3 regions of the Paenibacillus sp. FSL H3-0310 genome follow, and region 1 is predicted to be linked to each of the others. Evidence: predicted binding sites of a transcription regulator. Region 1 holds the regulator's gene; each other region holds the start of a gene.
What was found. The regulator NrdR, encoded in region 1, represses ribonucleotide reductase genes. The targets are predictions, from matches to a motif close to AACACNATATATNGTGTT.
Positions count from the first base shown of each region.

Region 2: MHH63_RS17130 (adenosylcobalamin-dependent ribonucleoside-diphosphate reductase) is a predicted target of NrdR. The motif match lies at 2,991-3,008, and genes of this name have one in related genera.
Region 3: nrdI (class Ib ribonucleoside-diphosphate reductase assembly flavoprotein NrdI) is a predicted target of NrdR. The motif match lies at 4,628-4,645, and genes of this name have one in related genera.

Region 1 covers NZ_JBBODC010000001.1:4,079,753-4,085,815, reverse strand. The annotation lists gene polA (DNA polymerase I) at 1-1,567, shown strand, start outside; gene mutM (DNA-formamidopyrimidine glycosylase) at 1,620-2,456, shown strand; gene MHH63_RS18480 (manganese efflux pump) at 2,588-3,334, shown strand; gene coaE (dephospho-CoA kinase) at 3,344-3,940, shown strand; gene MHH63_RS18470 (lytic transglycosylase domain-containing protein) at 3,937-4,500, shown strand; gene MHH63_RS18465 (alpha/beta-type small acid-soluble spore protein) at 4,585-4,803, opposite strand; gene nrdR (transcriptional regulator NrdR) at 4,968-5,444, shown strand; tRNA gene MHH63_RS18455 (tRNA-Ala) at 5,695-5,770, shown strand; tRNA gene MHH63_RS18450 (tRNA-Lys) at 5,781-5,853, shown strand.
Region 2 covers NZ_JBBODC010000001.1:3,785,002-3,791,064, reverse strand. The annotation lists gene MHH63_RS17140 (YqhG family protein) at 1-1,034, opposite strand, end outside; gene MHH63_RS17135 (DEAD/DEAH box helicase) at 1,031-2,776, opposite strand; gene MHH63_RS17130 (adenosylcobalamin-dependent ribonucleoside-diphosphate reductase) at 3,181-5,820, shown strand.
Region 3 covers NZ_JBBODC010000003.1:157,801-163,863, reverse strand. The annotation lists gene MHH63_RS26880 (ABC transporter substrate-binding protein) at 1-600, opposite strand, end outside; gene MHH63_RS26875 (sensor histidine kinase) at 922-2,649, shown strand; gene MHH63_RS26870 (helix-turn-helix domain-containing protein) at 2,680-4,329, shown strand; gene nrdI (class Ib ribonucleoside-diphosphate reductase assembly flavoprotein NrdI) at 4,733-5,092, shown strand; gene nrdE (class 1b ribonucleoside-diphosphate reductase subunit alpha) at 5,079-6,063, shown strand, end outside.

The DNA of each region.
Region 1 (6,063 bases):
GAAGCTGCGTGATTGGCTAGGAGATGAAAAGGCTCCGAAAAGTGGATATGATCTTCACCGCGCTGATTTGGCTCTACACTGGCAGGGAATTGCTTTTGCAGGTGCTGCCCATGATGTGCAGCTGGCGGCTTATTTGCTTGATCCTACGGAGGCTAATCAGAATCTAAATGATCTCACTGCTAAATACGGCTTGCCGCGGCTCTCTCCTGATGAAGAGGTATTTGGTAAAGGTGCCAAATACAAAATCCCTGAGCTTGAAGTTTTAGGAAATCACGTTGCACGAAAGAGTGCAACGGTTCTTGGAATCGCACAGAAGCAACAGCAGGAGCTGGTGGAGACCGCAATGACAGGGCTATTCGAGGATCTGGAAATGCCTTTGTCACGGATTTTGGCGGATATGGAGAAACAGGGGATTGCAGTCAATGCTGGTGATCTTAAAGAGCTTGGAAAAGAATTCGAGGCGCAAATTTCTAAATTGGTCAGTGAAATATACGAGATTTGTGGCACTGAGTTTAATTTGAACTCACCAAAGCAGCTGGGTGAAATCTTGTTTGTAAAGCTAGGTCTGCCTGTCGTCAAGAAGACGAAGACGGGTTATTCCACGGATGCCGAAGTGCTTGAGAAACTGGCGCCATACCACGATGTGGTGCGTTTGATTCTGCAATATCGCACAATTGCAAAGCTGCAATCTACCTACGTAGAGGGGCTGCTTAAAGAAATTTCCCCGAACACAGGGAAGGTGCATACATTCTATCGGCAGACAATTGCCGCTACAGGACGGCTTAGCAGCCAATTCCCGAACTTGCAAAATATCCCGATTCGTCTAGAGGAAGGACGCAAAATCCGCAAGGTATTCGTTCCGTCCGAACCGGGCTGGTCCATCCTGGCAGCCGACTATTCGCAGATCGAACTGCGTGTGCTGGCACATATTTCCGGCGATGAGCGGATGAAGGAAGCCTTTCTGCATGATATGGATATTCACACGAAGACAGCGATGGATGTGTTCGGTGTGACCGCAGAACAGGTGGACAGTAATATGCGCCGTGCCGCAAAAGCCGTTAACTTTGGGATCGTCTACGGGATCAGTGATTACGGTCTCTCGCAGAATCTGAATATTCCGCGTAAGGAAGCCGCGCAATTTATTGAACAGTATTTTGAGGTTTATCAGGGTGTACGCCGCTATATGGACGATATTGTAGTGGAGGCACGGAAGTATGGTTATGTGACCACATTGCTCGAACGTCGCCGTTATCTGCCGGAGATTAATGCGAAGAACTTTAATCTGCGCTCTTTTGCGGAGCGGACAGCAATGAATACACCTATACAGGGAACAGCAGCGGATATAATCAAGCTGGCGATGGTGCATATGGACAAGGCGTTATTTGATCGTGGGCTTAAGAGCCGTATGCTGCTTCAAGTACACGATGAGCTTGTATTCGAGGTGCCAGAGGATGAAATGGAGCTTATGAAGACGCTTTTGCCGGAAGTAATGGGTGGAGCCCTAAAGTTATCTGTGCCGCTTAAGGCAGAGGTCAGCTTTGGAAGTAACTGGTACGAGGCGAAATAGACTCCCTTTAAGGTGTGCATATCAGCTATAATGTAGTTGAGGTGAAGACATCATGCCGGAATTACCGGAAGTAGAGACAGTCAAGAGAACACTTAATGAGTTAGTTAATGGAAAGCAGATAGAGAATGTAACCGTCCGGTTGGCGCGGATTATTCAGCGTCCGGATGATATTCAGGCTTTTGCCCACCTGCTGGCAGGTCATAGCATTGTAAAAGTTGAACGAAGAGGAAAGTTTTTGCGTATTGTGCTGGATGGTCTGGTGCTTGTGTCACATTTACGGATGGAAGGCCGTTACGGACTTTTTTCAAATGATGACCCACTGGACAAGCATACACATGTGATTTTTCATTTTACGGATGGAACTGAGCTGCGTTACACGGATGTTCGCCAATTTGGGACAATGCATCTTTTTCAGATGGGAGAAGATCTTCAGCTGCCGCCTTTAAATAAGCTGGGGCAGGAGCCGCTGGAGCCTTCTTTTACACCGGAGAGGTTTAAGCAGATCGTGTCCGGTAAAAGCACCAAAATTAAATCGCTGCTGCTTAATCAGGAATATATCGTCGGCATCGGCAATATTTATGTAGATGAGTCGTTGCACCGTGCGGGTATCCATCCTGAAGACAGCGCCAAAGCGCTCACGGACAATCAATTGGACAAGCTGCATCATGCTATTGTAAGCACGCTGGCCGAAGCGGTTAACGCCGGAGGTTCATCTGTTAAGTCATATGTTAATGGCCAAGGTGAGAGCGGTACGTATCAGCAGCAGCTATTGATTTACGGTCGTAAGGATCAGCCGTGTAGTAACTGCGGAACGATGATTGAGAAGACGGTTGTAGGCGGTCGTGGCACGCATTATTGTCCAAATTGCCAGCGTCCGACTGTTCACTGAATTTGTTGAAATAATAAGGTTGGCACCCACTACTTGTCCCGCCCATATACTGTGTGAAGAATGCTTAATAGAGAACGGAAGCTGAAACGATAAAATTTCAGTTTTCCGGTTCTTCACAGGAGGGATTGCGGGTGCTCAGCCCATTATTTTCACTGCTATTGCTAGCGTTTGCCTTGAGTTTGGATGGTTTTGGTGTAGGAATTACATATGGGCTGCGTAAAATGAAAATACCACTGCTCTCCGTTCTGATTATCTCGCTCTGTTCGGGGGTAGTTATCTGTGTATCGATGCAGGTTGGGGTTTTGCTTGCCAAGGTAGTGTCTCCGAATGCAGCTTCTATAGTTGGTGCGGTTATACTTGTGCTAATGGGATGCTGGTCGCTTGTTCAGATGCTGATGCAAAAAGAGAAAGATGCAGATGGCGGACGTAAAGCTGAAACGGTAGATAAGGGCTCATTTTCCGAGCAGGCTTGGGCAGAGGTAGCTGCTGATTCTGAAGCGGGTACAGAACCTGTTATGAATGATGAACCGTTGAAATCAGCTGTTTTTTCACTTGAGCTTCGCCGTTTGGGAATTGTAGTACAGATCTTGCGTACCCCGTCTTCTGCGGATATGGATGCCTCAGGAAGCATCTCTTCGATGGAAGCGATGATACTGGGGATTGCGCTCTCTCTGGATGCTTTTGGGGCTGGACTTGGCGCAGCGCTGCTTGGCTTCAATCCGATATGGACATCACTTACAATAGCTTTGTTTAGTGGTACATTTCTATTGCTGGGTATGAAGACTGGACTTAGATTTGCCGGGAACTACTGGATGAAGCATGCTGCCGCATTACCAGCGTTATTATTAATTGCAATGGGAATACTGAAGCTATTATGAGGTGAGTACATGATTATAGGCTTAACCGGAGGAATCGCATCCGGAAAAAGCACAGTGTCTGCACTGCTTGTGAACAAGGGAGCGAGGCTGGTTGATGCCGATGTGATCGCCAGAGAAGTTATGCTTCCCGGGCATGAAGTGTTGGCTGCTGCTGCTAAGCAATTCGGAAAAGAGATCCTTTTTCCGGATGGAACACTGAATAGGGCCAAATTAGGTGAAATCGTCTTTCAAGATCCTGTGGCCCTGCAAACCTTGAACAATTTGACGCATCCTGCTATCCGGCAGGAAATCAAAGACCGTATGTACAGCATGGAGCAGGAAGAGCCGAAGCGGCTTATTATTGTGGATATTCCGCTTCTTTTTGAATCAGGGCTTGAGACCCTGTTCCATGAGATTGTAGTAGTGTACGTTCCCCGTGAAATGCAAATTGCTCGATTAATGGAACGTAATAGGCTCTCTTTAGAAGAAGCAGAAGCGCGATTGAATGCACAGATGGATATTGAACAGAAACGTAATAAAGCGGACTACATCATCGACAACAGTGGCGATCTTGCGTACACTGAGCAACAGGTTGCTGTTTTTTGGGACAGGCTGGGTTTATCATGAAATGGCTACGTAAAAAAAGAGTACTGCTTCTGCTATTTGTGGGTTTTACGGCAATATTGTTTCTGAGTACTAACTGGATGTCGTGGTTTTATCCCATCCATTTTAAAGATGAGATTCGCAAGCACAGCATCACTTATGAGATAGACCCGTTTCTTGTAACCGCGATTATTCGTGTAGAAACGAACTTTAAAACTGGACGAGAATCCAAAAAAGGCGCACTAGGGCTGATGCAGCTTATGCCGGATACCGCGAAGTGGGCGCTGGAAAAGGCCAAGCTTCCAAACGTATCTATGGAAGAACTCAAGCATGAGCCTTCGGCTAATATTGAACTGGGTACATGGTATCTTTCAACTTTATCCCGTCAGTTCGAAGGTAAACGTACAGCAATTATCGCAGCCTATAATGCTGGGCCCGGAAAAGTTCAACGCTGGTTGGACGAAGGGGTCTGGGATGGGACAGATGCAACCATTAAAGATATTCCCATTGGTGAAACCAGGCATTATGTACAGCGCGTTAATTATTACTATGATCAGTACACGGACATTTACAAAGAATTTTAATTTCTACCGTGTTATGTATAAAAAGAAGTATTAAACGACCTGTAGGTCGTTTAATACTTCTTCAAAAAGCTTATGTTGGTCAGGTTATTTGTATTGACCTGCCAGTTGTTGTTCTGCCAGGGTTACAAGACGTTTAGTGATGTAACCACCGATCGAACCATTTTCATAAGAAGTTTTATTGCCTTGGTAACCATCTGGGGAAAGCGTGATTCCTAGTTCTTGGGCAACTTCGTATTTAAGTTGTTCCAAGGCACCGCGGGAATTTGGAGCTACAAGGTTATTGGAGTTGTTGCTTTGGCTCATTGCTGTTCACCTCCTCTGTTGGTAACTGTATTATGTGCCGGACTTGCCATTATCATTACAAGAAAAAAACGGTGATTTCTGGAAATAATAAAAAAGCCGTTCAAAAGCCGGATTTATAACGTGCCGGGACCCATACCATTATGTAATAGGAAGTGATGAAGCTTATGAAATGCCCTTACTGTGATCACACAAATACTAAAGTGCTGGACTCGCGACCAGCGAATGAAAATAAGTCAATCCGTCGTAGGCGTGAATGTGAGCGTTGCAGCAAACGTTTCACTACTTTTGAAATGATTGAAGAAACGCCACTCATTGTAATTAAAAAAGACGGCAGCCGTGAGGAATTCAGTCGTGATAAAATACTCCGTGGTCTCATCCGTGCTTGTGAGAAACGGCCGGTTTCTGTGGAACGTCTAGAAAAGATCGTGTCCGAGGTTGAGAAATCTCTGCGCGGCATCGCCGTTGCGGAAGTGGAAAGCCAACAGATTGGTGAATTCGTGATGGAGCAGCTCTACCCAGTAGATGAAGTGGCTTACGTTCGTTTTGCGTCCGTATATCGCCAGTTCAAGGATATTAATATGTTCATGAAGGAACTCAAGGGGCTGCTATCCAAGAGTACGGGAGAATTAGAGGGATTATAGGGTTTTGTCCAGTTAGGGCGTACAGCAAATCTTAGGGTCTGTTAGGAGTGCTTGTACTGGTTTGTTTCCTCTGAGTTTTGAGCGGGGAATTTGAGTGGAAAAATGATTTTTAAAAAAAGTGTTGACATAGAGGGCGATTTTTTATATTATATAGAAGTCGCCTACGACGCTTGAGTTTATCGGAACAACTCAATTACGACCAAACTAAAATTAAAAAATGTGTGATTTCATACATCTGAAATTTCAGTTTGGGGCCATAGCTCAGCTGGGAGAGCGCATCGCTGGCAGCGATGAGGTCAGGGGTTCGATCCCCCTTGGCTCCACCAAACATCATATGGACTCTTAGCTCAGTTGGTAGAGCAGTAGACTCTTAATCTATTTGTCCAGGGTTCGAGCCCCTGAGAGTCCATCCTAAAGAAACGGCAGAAATGCCGTTTTTTTGTTGTTTGGGGAAGAGTGACTTTTTATTTGGTTTTGATCGTGGTATAGTTTGGGTAGATAAAACGTACAATGCAAAGAGAGTAGTGCGGAAACACGACTCCCGGTGCAATAGCCGCTTTTAAGGGCGGCGGCTTCGGAAGTTTAGTCAGGAAATAGACCGCATTCCTTTGCGAGAGGG
Region 2 (6,063 bases), 290 kb from region 1:
GTCACCGCAGAAACTGCGATTTGCGGCTCATATTGCCAAATGGTCTCTTGTCGACGCCGATTATACTGCTCTTGAGTCGCTAGGCGTTTTTCTTCGTCAGGCTCCTTCAGCAGCTCTCCATAATAGACATCAATGATGTCCAGTTCAACCCTTAGCCGCTCACGTGCCTGTTCTGCCCAAGTGTAGTCCAGTTCGGCTAACTGAGTGGTAAGATGAGTTTCCAATAAGTCGGTAGCGGCTGCTACTGTCATTTCATAAGGCTGGATATGCACATTTTCCGGCAAGCGTGGCATCATCTCTTTTGTGGAAACTTTTGCATTAAAGTCATCAATGATGGTTCCCTTTGTTAGGGAGATGCCAAGATAATGGAGTTCTTCACGTTTCAAATCGCAGCTCATCTCCACTTTATAGCAGACACTAAGCCATGGCTCGTAAGCGGCAGAGAACAGCGTGTTTCGCTGCCTGCTGCCCGGGTCCTCAAATAAGTAAAGGCATTTCCCTTCGTCCCGAGCGGCGTTCCAAATCTGTTGCAATCGCTTGCTTCCGTAAATAATATCCTCTCTGCGGATCATTCCTGGCCCAATTCGTGGGAGTGCCGGCACAATGCCGAAGTAGCGGGCTAGGATACTTTCCTCCGGGTCAGTAGATGGAGCATTCACTGCTTCTGAGCCCGGGGAGGCGGATTCGAGTAAGTCAGCGCTAGCCTCTGCATCGTTTGTTCCGCCTGTAGCTAGGCTTCCGGTGACAACTTGATTCAAAATGCCAGCACTACGATTTGCAATGGGGGGAACCTCTACTGCAGCTTGACTGTCGTATTTTTCCGGATCAAAAACAAAGGTGAAAGAAAGGGTCTCAGGATCTACACCTGTGCGCTCCACGAATCCCCAATAATACGGCCGGTCGGTGAGCATTTTGTCAGCTCTAGGTGATAATTTCACAGTTACGTGAAGGGGCGAAGCCTCAATGATGGAGCATTCAGTGGCTTCAAGATAGTCCATCACATGCTTGCGTACTTCCTGTGCGGTGAGGGTCATGTCGCAGTCCCACTTTCTTTTTTTATACCCTGTGTCAATTCACTGAGGGATTCACCAATATGGTCCAGCTCATGCCGCAATTCTTCGTCGGAGCGGGATTCGAGCATGATTTTGTATAAACTTTTCTCCAGCGATTCCTTCTTTTCAAAACGTTCCAGGATTACATCCAGCCCGCCAATCACCATTTCAAACATATTGATTTTTTCATGCAGCAGATGCAGGATATGTTCTTCAATCGTGCCTTGCGTAGACAAGTTGTAGATCACTACGTCATTTTCTTGCCCTAACCGGTGGACACGGCCGATACGTTGTTCCACGCGCATGGGATTCCAGGGCAGGTCAAAGTTGATCATATGGTGGCAAAATTGCAGGTTAATTCCTTCACCACCGGCTTCCGTTGCAATCATAACTTGAGCGCGGCCGCGGAAAAGATCCATCATCCAATCTTTTTTTCCACGGTTCATTCCGCCGGAATAAGAGACACACATCAGCCCATGTTCACGGAAATACTGTAGTAAATACTCTTGAGTTGCGCGATATTCCGTGAAAACGATGACCTTTTCATTCATTTCTTGAATGAGGGCTAAGGTTGTTTCAGCTTTAGTGTTTGTTTTAACGGTACGGAGGGTCTGTAGCAGCTCCATCATCCGGTCTCTTTTTGGGGAATCCGCAGGCAGCTTTTTGATCAAATTAACTAAAGTGATAAAGACGGCATCCCGGCTGCTGCACACCTCACGTTGAAGGGTTACCAGAGAAAGCATACTGCTAAGATTGCCGCCGGATTCCTGATACTGGTCTTTGACAAAGGAAGTAACACTGTTATACAAATCTTTCTCTTCTTGGGAGAGAACTAAGGGAATATTACGGACTTTTCGTTTCGTGAAATTAACTGGACCTTCACCACGGCGATTGCGGATCATGACCTTCGAAAGCTCGTCCCGCAGTTGACCTTCATTCTTGGGCTGGCGTTTATCAACCACGAAATTCGAGGCAAAATCGCCCTGATTTCCAAGTTGCCCCGGCTTCAGTATAGTGATCAGATTAAAGAGTTCGCCCAGATCATTCTGAACGGGAGTCGCGGTGAGCAGCAGGCAATATTTTTTGCGTAATTGCTGTACAAATAGATAATTGGTCGATTTTTTATTCTTCAGCTTGTGAGCCTCATCAATGATCAACATATCGTATTCATTTTCCAGCAAGATTTCCTTATGAGGATCTCGTTTGGCGGTATCCATCGATGCGACGACTATGGCGTTGCCCCAAGAATAGGCTTTTTTCTGAGCGACAGCAGTGATGCCAAATTTCGCATTCAGCTCACGAACCCATTGCAATACTAGAGAAGCAGGTACGAGAATAAGCACTTTGGAGACAAGACCGCGTACGAGATATTCTTTGAGCACCAGTCCTGCTTCAATGGTCTTGCCCAGTCCAACCTCATCTGCAAGAATCGCGCGGCCTGACATTTCGAACAGAACCTTATGCGCTGTATCCAGCTGATGGGGAAGAGGGGACAAGCCGGATAAATGCTTCATACATTGCAGCTCATCGAAGCTCGTTACTAGACCTGTTTCCTCTCCTTGTACGGCAAGCTTAGATAAACGGTAGTCTCCCCATGGGCCGCCCTTTTCCAATTTGAGCTCCAGATCTTGCAACCAATTCCGGTCAAAAGAAAGAGGAACAGGCAGTATCGGCGCGGGTGTTCCCCCTTGCTGGGGTAGAGAATTACGGAATAATTGCGTCATAATGCAGCCTCCTCAAGCTCGGATTTATATCACCATTCGTAAGAGTAGTATGCTCGTAAACGAGAGAATTCATAACCTCCTATTTTTCACGATAGCCTTTAAAAAAGAGAGCAAGAGCGAGAAAAAGCAGCAACGTTTGCGATAATTCGGCAACTTGACTCTATTTTCGAATAAGACCTTCGATACAATATGTGGTATAGTTTAAAAGCTGACGCACACAATATATTGTGACAAAAGCTTGAAAATGTATTTTTTATAGAGTGCTTAGCTGGTATTTGTTATTGACAAGATGAGCTTCCTACATACACCTGTTAAGCAGTGGAGGATGGTAAGGGAGTTTTTGTTGTGGGCCCATACCTTGGACCGGAAACTAATATCTACTACACATGCGGGAGGTTTTTTTATTGAGTAAAGTGGAACGTAAGCAACGCCTTGAAGGGCTAAGTGAAAAAATATTTTTGGATCGTTATGCTTGGAAGGATGCAGACAGCAACAATGCTAAAGTAGGCGACGTTGTATTGGTGCTGACCAAAGATGATCCGAAGTTTCCAACTAAGGAAGTCGGAGAAATTGTAGAGCGCAGTGGTCGAATCGTAACTGTAAAGACGCGCAGTGGCGAACTTGTGAAATCGGATGTTGAAAAGTTGACCCTTAATATAGAAAAAACTCCTGAGGAAATGTGGGACCGTCTATCCACAGCGATGGCTTCTGTAGAGAAGACATCTGAGCTTCAAGCAGAATGGGCGGGCAAATTCCGTTCAATCCTAGATGATTGGAAGCTTGTGCCGGGTGGACGTATTGCGGCTGGTGCAGGTGCTAGTGAAGAATTAACATTGTTCAACTGTTATGTAATCCCTTCTCCAAAAGACAGCCGTGGCGGCATCATGCAGACATTGTCTGAAATGACGGAGATTATGGCCCGTGGTGGCGGTGTGGGCATTAACCTGTCTTCATTGCGTCCTCGTCGTGCGATTGTTAGAGGGGTTAATGGTTCATCCAGTGGTTCCGTATCTTGGGGCGGTTTGTTTAGTTATACTACGGGGCTTATTGAGCAAGGCGGCAGCCGTCGTGGTGCGCTCATGCTGATGATTAATGACTGGCATCCCGATGTTGAGGACTTCATTACCGTGAAGCAAACGATGGGCCAAGTCACTAATGCTAACCTTTCGGTATGTGTGAGCAATGGTTTTATGAAGGCTGTAAAAGAAGATCTGGACTGGGATCTCGTATTCCCGGATACAACCGATCCTGAATATAACGAAATGTGGGATGGCGATCTCGACAAGTGGAAAGCTGCCGGCAAAAACGTTATCCATTATCGCACCGTAAAAGCGCGTGACGTGTGGCGTACGATCATTGAATCGGCATGGAAATCCGCTGAGCCAGGCGTCGTGTTCATGGAATACTATAACCAGATGTCTAACAGCTGGTATTTCAACCCGATTATTTGTACAAATCCTTGTGGAGAGCAAGGCCTGCCAGGCTGGGGAGTCTGCAATCTGTCTGCGGTGAACCTGTCCAAGTTCTACGATGAGAAAAATCATGATGTAGATTGGGAAGATCTTGCGACTACAACCCGTTATTCGGTCCGTTTTCTGGACAATGTAATTGATAAAACACCTTATCATTTCCCGGAAAATGAAGCGAATCAGAAAAAGGAACGCCGCGTGGGTCTCGGAACCATGGGATTGGCGGAGCTGATGATTAAATTGAACATCCGTTACGGCAGCCCGGAATCGTTGGAGTTTCTGGACAAGCTATACGGCTTTATGGCTCGTGAAGCCTACCTTGCTTCGGCAGAAATTGCTGGAGAGAAGGGTTCCTTCCTAGCTTTTGATACTGAGAAATATCTAATGAGCGGCTTTATGAAAAATATAGTCGAAGCGTATCCAGAGGTTGGCGAAGCGATTCGTGAACATGGTATGCGTAACGTTACAGTGATTACACAAGCACCTACAGGTAGTACAGGTACAATGGTAGGTACTTCTACGGGAATTGAGCCTTATTTTGCCTTCAAATATTTCCGTCAAAGTCGTCTTGGCTATGACGAACAGTTTGTTCCAATCGCTCAAGAGTGGCTGGAGGCTCATCCGGGTGAAGAGCTGCCTGACTACTTTGTAACTTCGATGGATCTGTCAGCTAAAGATCATATCCGTGCGCAAGCAGCGATCCAACGCTGGGTAGATAGCTCTATTTCCAAAACAGCGAACTGCCCGTCTGACTTTACGGTTGAGGAGACGGCTGAGCTATATGAAATGGCCTTTGATCTAGGATGTAAGGGTGTTACGATCTACCGCGATGGAAGTCGTGACGTTCAAGTTCTGGAAACCACGAAGAAGGAAGACAAAAAAGAAGCTGCTACGGTTGCGGCAGAGGAAGCTACAACTACTGTAGAAGCGAGTACAAATGTTGTAGCAGCAAGCCCGGCGCCTCAAGTGACTACAAAAGAGGCGGATAAACAATACAAAAAACGTCCGCAGGTTCTGCGCGGCGCTACCTATAAAATCAACACACCATTTGGGATGGCATATATTACGATCAATGATCTTGATGGAATACCGGCTGAAATCTTCCTGAATGTAGGTAAAGCAGGTTCTGACGTATTTGCTATGGCAGAAGCATTAGGCCGCGTCTGCTCCTTGTTCCTCCGTTACGGAGATCATGGTGAGAAAGTGGAGCTGTTGATTAAACATCTGAAAGGCATTGGCGGATCAGGAGCTATCGGCTTCGGCGCGAACCGGGTTGAATCCATTGCTGACGCTGTAGCTAAGGCACTGGAATCACATGTGCTGAACAATGCTCATGATGATCATGTACCTGCTCCGATTGCGGCAACTTTGGAGCTGGAGGATTTCAATGAAGCATTAAATGCGGAGTTGAAATCGAGCGTTCCGTCAGCTACGGAAGATGGACATGGTGGTCATCATGGACATAACCATGCTACGGCTTCCCGTGACCTTTGCCCATCCTGCGGCAGCGCCTCGCTGATTAATATTGAGGGTTGTAAGACTTGTGGCAATTGCGGTTATAGTCGTTGCGGGTAAACGGTAGAGCCGATAAGTGTTTTGTGGGAAAATGTGTGGTGGATCACCAAAGCTGCGAAAACGACCAAGAAATCTGCGAAAAATGGCTCATGAAAAGTGAGAAAAATGGTCGGCACTCAATATTTTGTATAAATATTCATTTAGGTATATTTATATGTTGCATTGAATAATTATTCAAATGTTGTTATGTGTTTGATTCAAGCAAACAATTATATTATAACTATACAAAAGGTCCCGATTAGG
Region 3 (6,063 bases), on a different contig from region 1:
GGCCAACTCATCATATTGCTCGAATGTCATATCATTGCTTGGATATTCCACGCCTGCTTTGTCGAACAAATCTTTATTGTAGTAGAGAATCCAGAAATCGCTGCGGAAAGGAAGCGCATACACCTCATCGTTCACTTCGATTTGTTCTACAGTACCTCCATATACCGAAGGATCAATAGCGTTGCCACTCATAAAGCTTTTAAGCGGCTCCAGGTGATTCTGTTTCACAAGGTTCGAGTAGCCCGGAATATCTTTAATTGTAAGTACGTCCAGATCTGCGCCACCGGATAGTTGTGTGCTTAACATGGTCATATAGTCCGTCGACCCCAGATCGACATATTCGACCGTTACATTCGGATGCTCAGCTTTATAGGCATCGATTAGCGGCTTGTAGTAAGCGGTAGCTTCCCAATCCCACAAGGCCCATTTCAAAGTCACAGGCTCCTGGCTCGGTTCAGCGGAAGCGTTTGCAGAATTCCCCGTTGCTGGAGCTGTCGTTGCAGCAGCACCTTCGTTGTTGTTATTACCAGAACATCCAGCCAACAGACTCATGGAGAATACTGTGGCGAGGGTTATGCCATAGAATCTTTTCAGTTTCATTTAAATATCCCCTTTTCTTCTGATTGTGTAACTACGATCGGCTCTTCTGAGCTTAGTTCAAAGTTTATAGCTTTTTTCGCAAGAATGGCATGCATTATCAAACAAAGTTCATTCACTTTTCTGTGTTCTTCTTCCCTGCTCCGGTTCAAACCTGTAATTTTCTATCTAAAACATGTAATATTCAGCTTATGTACCTCCCCCTGTATCGGAACGCAGGAATATGCTATGGTATATGAAAACGCTTTATATGTTTTCACATTTTGTAGAGGAGTGTTAAATACGGTAAGAAAATCCACCATTAAAAGTCGCATTATTCTGCTCATGGCCGTATTCGCACTGCTGATAGCGTCGCTGTTGTCTTTTTTTAGCTATGAATTAATTACTTATTATCAGCGTAAAACAACCATCCAGGCGACCGAATTCAATCTGCAGCTGGTATCCCATATTATTGAACAGGATTTAATTGATCTGTCATCGCTGGCGATGACCTGCAGCACTAACTCTTCTACTAATACCCTGATTACAGACTACTTCAGCTCACCTAAGGCTAGCTCTAAGGAAGCAGTTAATGTATTCAACTCGATGCAGCAGGACTTCCTGAACAACCGCTCCAACAGCTATGCCCGCCGTCTGATTGTTACGGACAGCAACGGAAAGTTTCTGCAGGTGGATAAAACCGGCACCTCTGTTCCGCTTACCATACACAATATCGGTCAAATTACCGGCCTTAGCAACGATGCCGAGGAGAAATGGGACCGGGTGATCAAGGACCCACTGTCTAATACGAACGGGATTCCATTTGTTTTTCCTATTTACGGCAAAGGGGCTTCCCGGGTTGGAACGGTGTACCTGTTAGCAAATACCACTGTTATTACCGACAAGCTGAAAGGGTACTCCCTGCCGAAGAATTCCCGGCTGCTGCTGACGCTCGGCAATCATCATTATCAGCTCATCGGCGATCAGGTCATCGCCATTGCAGAGCCGTATGAACCTGTGGCCTATACCAATGATAAACCTGTCGGTCCGCAAACCGAGCTGTCCATGGTCAAGCTCGAGGACGAGAAAGAGAGCCATATCGTGGTATCTTATCCCGTACGCAGCGGAGTCATTCTGTCACAGACTTTATCCAATGACCTGTTCGCTCCCAAGACAAATATATGGATTCTGGTTATGCTCGGCGTCTGTCTCCTGGTTATTGTCTTAAGCGCTATCATTACGCTGTATCTGACCCGTACCATCAGTCTTCCGGTGGAAAAACTGAAGAAGCGGATTGATAAGATCGCCCAGGGCAATTTCCTGCTGGACCGCAATATCGAATGGAACAGCGAGCTTGGCGATGTCGGCCGGGGCATTAACCGCCTGTCCCAAGATATCGTAGCGCTTATGGACAGCCGGCTCGCTGACGAGAAACAGAAGCAGGAGCTGGAATACCGGATGCTGCAGAGTCAGATCAATCCCCATTTCCTGTACAACACACTGAATTCGATCAAATGGATGGCTACAATTCAGAATGCTACCGGCATCGCGGAAATGACCACTTCACTATCCAGACTGCTGCGCAGCATCGCCAAAGACAACCGTAGACTAATGCCGTTGAAAGATGAGCTGAGCCTGCTGGATGATTATTTTCTAATTCAGAAATACCGCTATGGCAGTACGGTCTCTATGGTAAAGGAGATTGACAACGAGGAACTGCTAACCGGCCTAATTCCACGATTCACGCTCCAGCCCCTGGTCGAGAACGCCATCTTCCATGGCATCGAGCCCAAAGGCAGAGGAGAAATTCTCATTAAGGTGACCAAAAGTGGATTCGCCGATATTCTAGTTACGATTGAAGACAACGGTATAGGGATGAAGGAAGAAGAAATCTCCACGATTCTGTCGAATCCAGGTGATGGAAGCAAAGAGATGCCCGAGAATATTGGACTCCGCAGCGTAAATGAACGTTTGCGCCTGGCATTTGGGGATAATTACGGTCTTTCGATCGAGAGTGAGTCGGGCCAATATACCCGGATGAAGATTCTTCTGCCGTTCCTGCAAAAGGAATAGAGTAGCATATCAAGCAAGGATGTGATGGAATTGATCAAGTTGTTAATTGCTGATGACGAGGCGCTGGTCTGCATCGGCTTGCAGTCCATGCTGAAGTGGGAGCAATATAATATAGAAATTGTCGGCATTGCACACAACGGGGCTCAAGAGGAAGAAATGATTGACACCCTACGTCCTGACATCGTAATCAGCGATATAAAAATGCCAATTAAAAGCGGCTTAGAAGTTGCCAATGCGGTACGCAAAAAACACGGCCGGCTTCCGCTGTTCATCATCTTAACAAGCTACGAGGAATTCGAATACGCGCGTGGAGCGATTGAAGTGCAAGCCACAGATTATCTAGTGAAGCTAGAACTGACACCAGAGGCACTTGATGCCTCCATTCGGAAAGCAATTTCCCAGTTGGAGGCTTTTCAAACCCTAGACAGCTATCCCATGCTTGCTCATAGAGGCAATCTACAAGCTCAACGCGATAAATTTTTCATCCGCCTGTTCAATAACTTATTCGCAAATAAAAACCAGTACCTTTTGCAGAGAGATGATTTAAACCTTGAGCTCAAGGAACCTGCTTATCTAGTCTGCACTTGCCGTATTTTGGGACCAGACAGTGTCCCGCCACGCGGCGATAAAATGGTTGCTCTGTGCTCAAGTACCGTCCAAATGGCTAAAGATACGCTTACTTCCATAAGACCTTGTTATGTGAGCAGTCTGGACTTGCGCAATTTTGCTGTAACCCTGCCCGTCAACGGGACGGATTCACGGCAATGGATGCCTGAGATTGAAATGCTATTGACCCATATGGCCTCCATACTCCATAACTACTTCAATGTAAGGATCATCGGCGCGATCGGCTTTGCGGTCGAGGATCCTTATTTGCTGCGGGAAAGCTACCTCGCTGCGCGAAAAGCGCTTCCTGCTGCGGTTAAAGCACAGTCGTTTGTGTTTTTTGCCGAAGGAGAGTCGCTGGAGCAGGATCATCTGTTGTTTGATTTCTCCGAATTGCGTACAGAGATCCGCCGTGCTTTTGAAGAAATGGATACCCAAGCTTTATACGCCATTATCTCCAAAATGATCGAAATCTTCGACGGCCGGGCCGACCTGCTGGTTCCCGCCACTGATGCCGCCTGCAACATTCTGTACATGGCCACTTCACTGCTCGCAGACGGTGAGAACATTGTGGAACAAATTTTCGAAAATGAACCGGAGGGCTACCGGGCTATCTACCAGATGCATACGATTGAAGAGATCGCTGGCTGGCTGATCCAGTTCCGGGACGGTTGCTCAGACATCCTCTCTACCCGCAGACAAAGCTACAAGGAGCAGCTCGTCAAAAATGTCCAAGAGTATATTAAACGAAATCTCGGAACTAAGCTCTCGCTCAATCAAGTGGCTGATGTCTTCAATTTCAGTCCCAACTATCTGAGCCACCTTTTCTCCAAGGTTGCCAAGGTCAACTATGTGGAATATATCACGGAGATCAAAATCACGACAGCCAAAGAAATGATGGCACGTGGGGAAGGTCGCATCTACGAAATCTCACAGAAGCTGGGATATGAGAGTGCCTTCTATTTCAGTAAAGTTTTCAAAAAGGTAACCGGAATTTCCCCCAGGGAATACATGCAGCAACTTAAAGCAGATTCACCATCTGACCGAAGCCTCGGAGTGAACAACCGTTCTTGAGATAAAGAGATTATTAAGAATAATCCCACTTCGCAAAAATAAAGCCAATAAATCTGCAAGGAGCAGGCTCTGTTCCTTACAGATTTATTGGCTTGCCATCACCCTCAGCAGCATCCCTAAGTATCACCCTTATTCCTGCAATTTTTTTATTTTTATTTTTAAACTAGCAAAATGCTAATACTCCGGTCTTTCTGCCCTAAAAGTCTACCAAAAAACCGCTTACGAGACACTTTCCCAGCTATTAAGACTGCTGTTCCCATATTGACTTTTCAACATATAGTAATTAAAATAAACAACGCACACTAAATATAGTATAGATACGATTTTTCAGAATTTATAGCTTATCCATTCAGTTTTCATACTATTTTCAATAGTTTTTAATATTTACAGGGGGACAGACACCATGCTAGTCGCGTATGATTCAAAAACAGGAAATGTCAGACGCTTCATCAGCAAACTTAAGTTGCCGGCTGTGCAGATTGAGGAGCATATGACGATTGATGAGCCCTATGTGCTTATTACATATACCACCGGCTTTGGACAGATTCCAGAAAAGGTGTCTACTTTCTTGAAGAACAATAATGCCAATCTGAAGGGCATCGCCGCCAGCGGCAATAAGAACTGGGGCGAGCTGTTCGCGCACAGCGCGGACTTGATTGCAGATCGGTATAACGTGCCCGTTATCGGTAAATTTGAGTTATCGGGTACATTTGGCGATGTAGAACGGATTAAACAGGAGGTGAGCCGGGTTGCGGCATATTGAATTAAACAACATGTTGATGAAGAGAGACGAAAGTGGCTTCTTTCAGTTAGACAAAGATCTTGAGGCAGTAGCCGAATTTATGCGGGATGTAGAGCGCCGGAGTCTGGTTTTTGCGAATACAAAAGCCAAGGTTGATTATATGATTGAACAGGATTTCTACGAGAATTTTTACGAACAGTACAGCACGGCGGAAATTGAAGAAGTCTACCAGATTACCCATGCCTACAACTTCAGTTTTCCATCTTATATGGCAGCTTCGAAATTCTACACGGATTACGCTGTAAAAACCAATGACCGCAAACAATATCTGGAGCATTACCCGGACCGTGTGGCGGCAGTCGCCCTTCACCTGGGACGTGGCAATGCCGATACTGCGGGGGTACTTGCCCGTTCGATGATGGAACAGCGCCTGCAACCTGCGACACCAACCTTCTTAAATGCCGGTAAGAGCCGGCGTGGTGAGCTCGTCTCCTGCTTCCTAATCGAAATGGACGACTCGCTCAATTCGATCAACTATGTGCTGAATACCTGCATGCAGTTGTCGAAGATCGGTGGCGGTGTGGCCGTTAACCTATCCAAGCTACGCTCCCGTGGTGAAACTATCAAGGGTGTTGAGGATGCTGCGAAGGGAATTATACCTGTACTTAAGCTGATGGAAGACGGCTTCTCCTATGCAGATCAGATGGGTCAACGTAAAGGATCAGGAGCAGCCTATTACAATATTTTTGGCTGGGACGTTCTGGAATTCCTCGACAGCAAGAAAATCAACGCTGACGAAAAAACAAGACTCAAAACCCTGTCCATCGGCCTGATTATTCCAAACCGCTTCTATAAGCTGGCGAAGGACAATGAGGCGCTGCATGTATTTGCTCCTTACAGTGTGTACAAAGCCTACGGCACGCATCTCGACGATATGGATCTGGATGACATGTATGATAAGCTGCTGGCCGATCCACGTGTCAAAAAGAAGA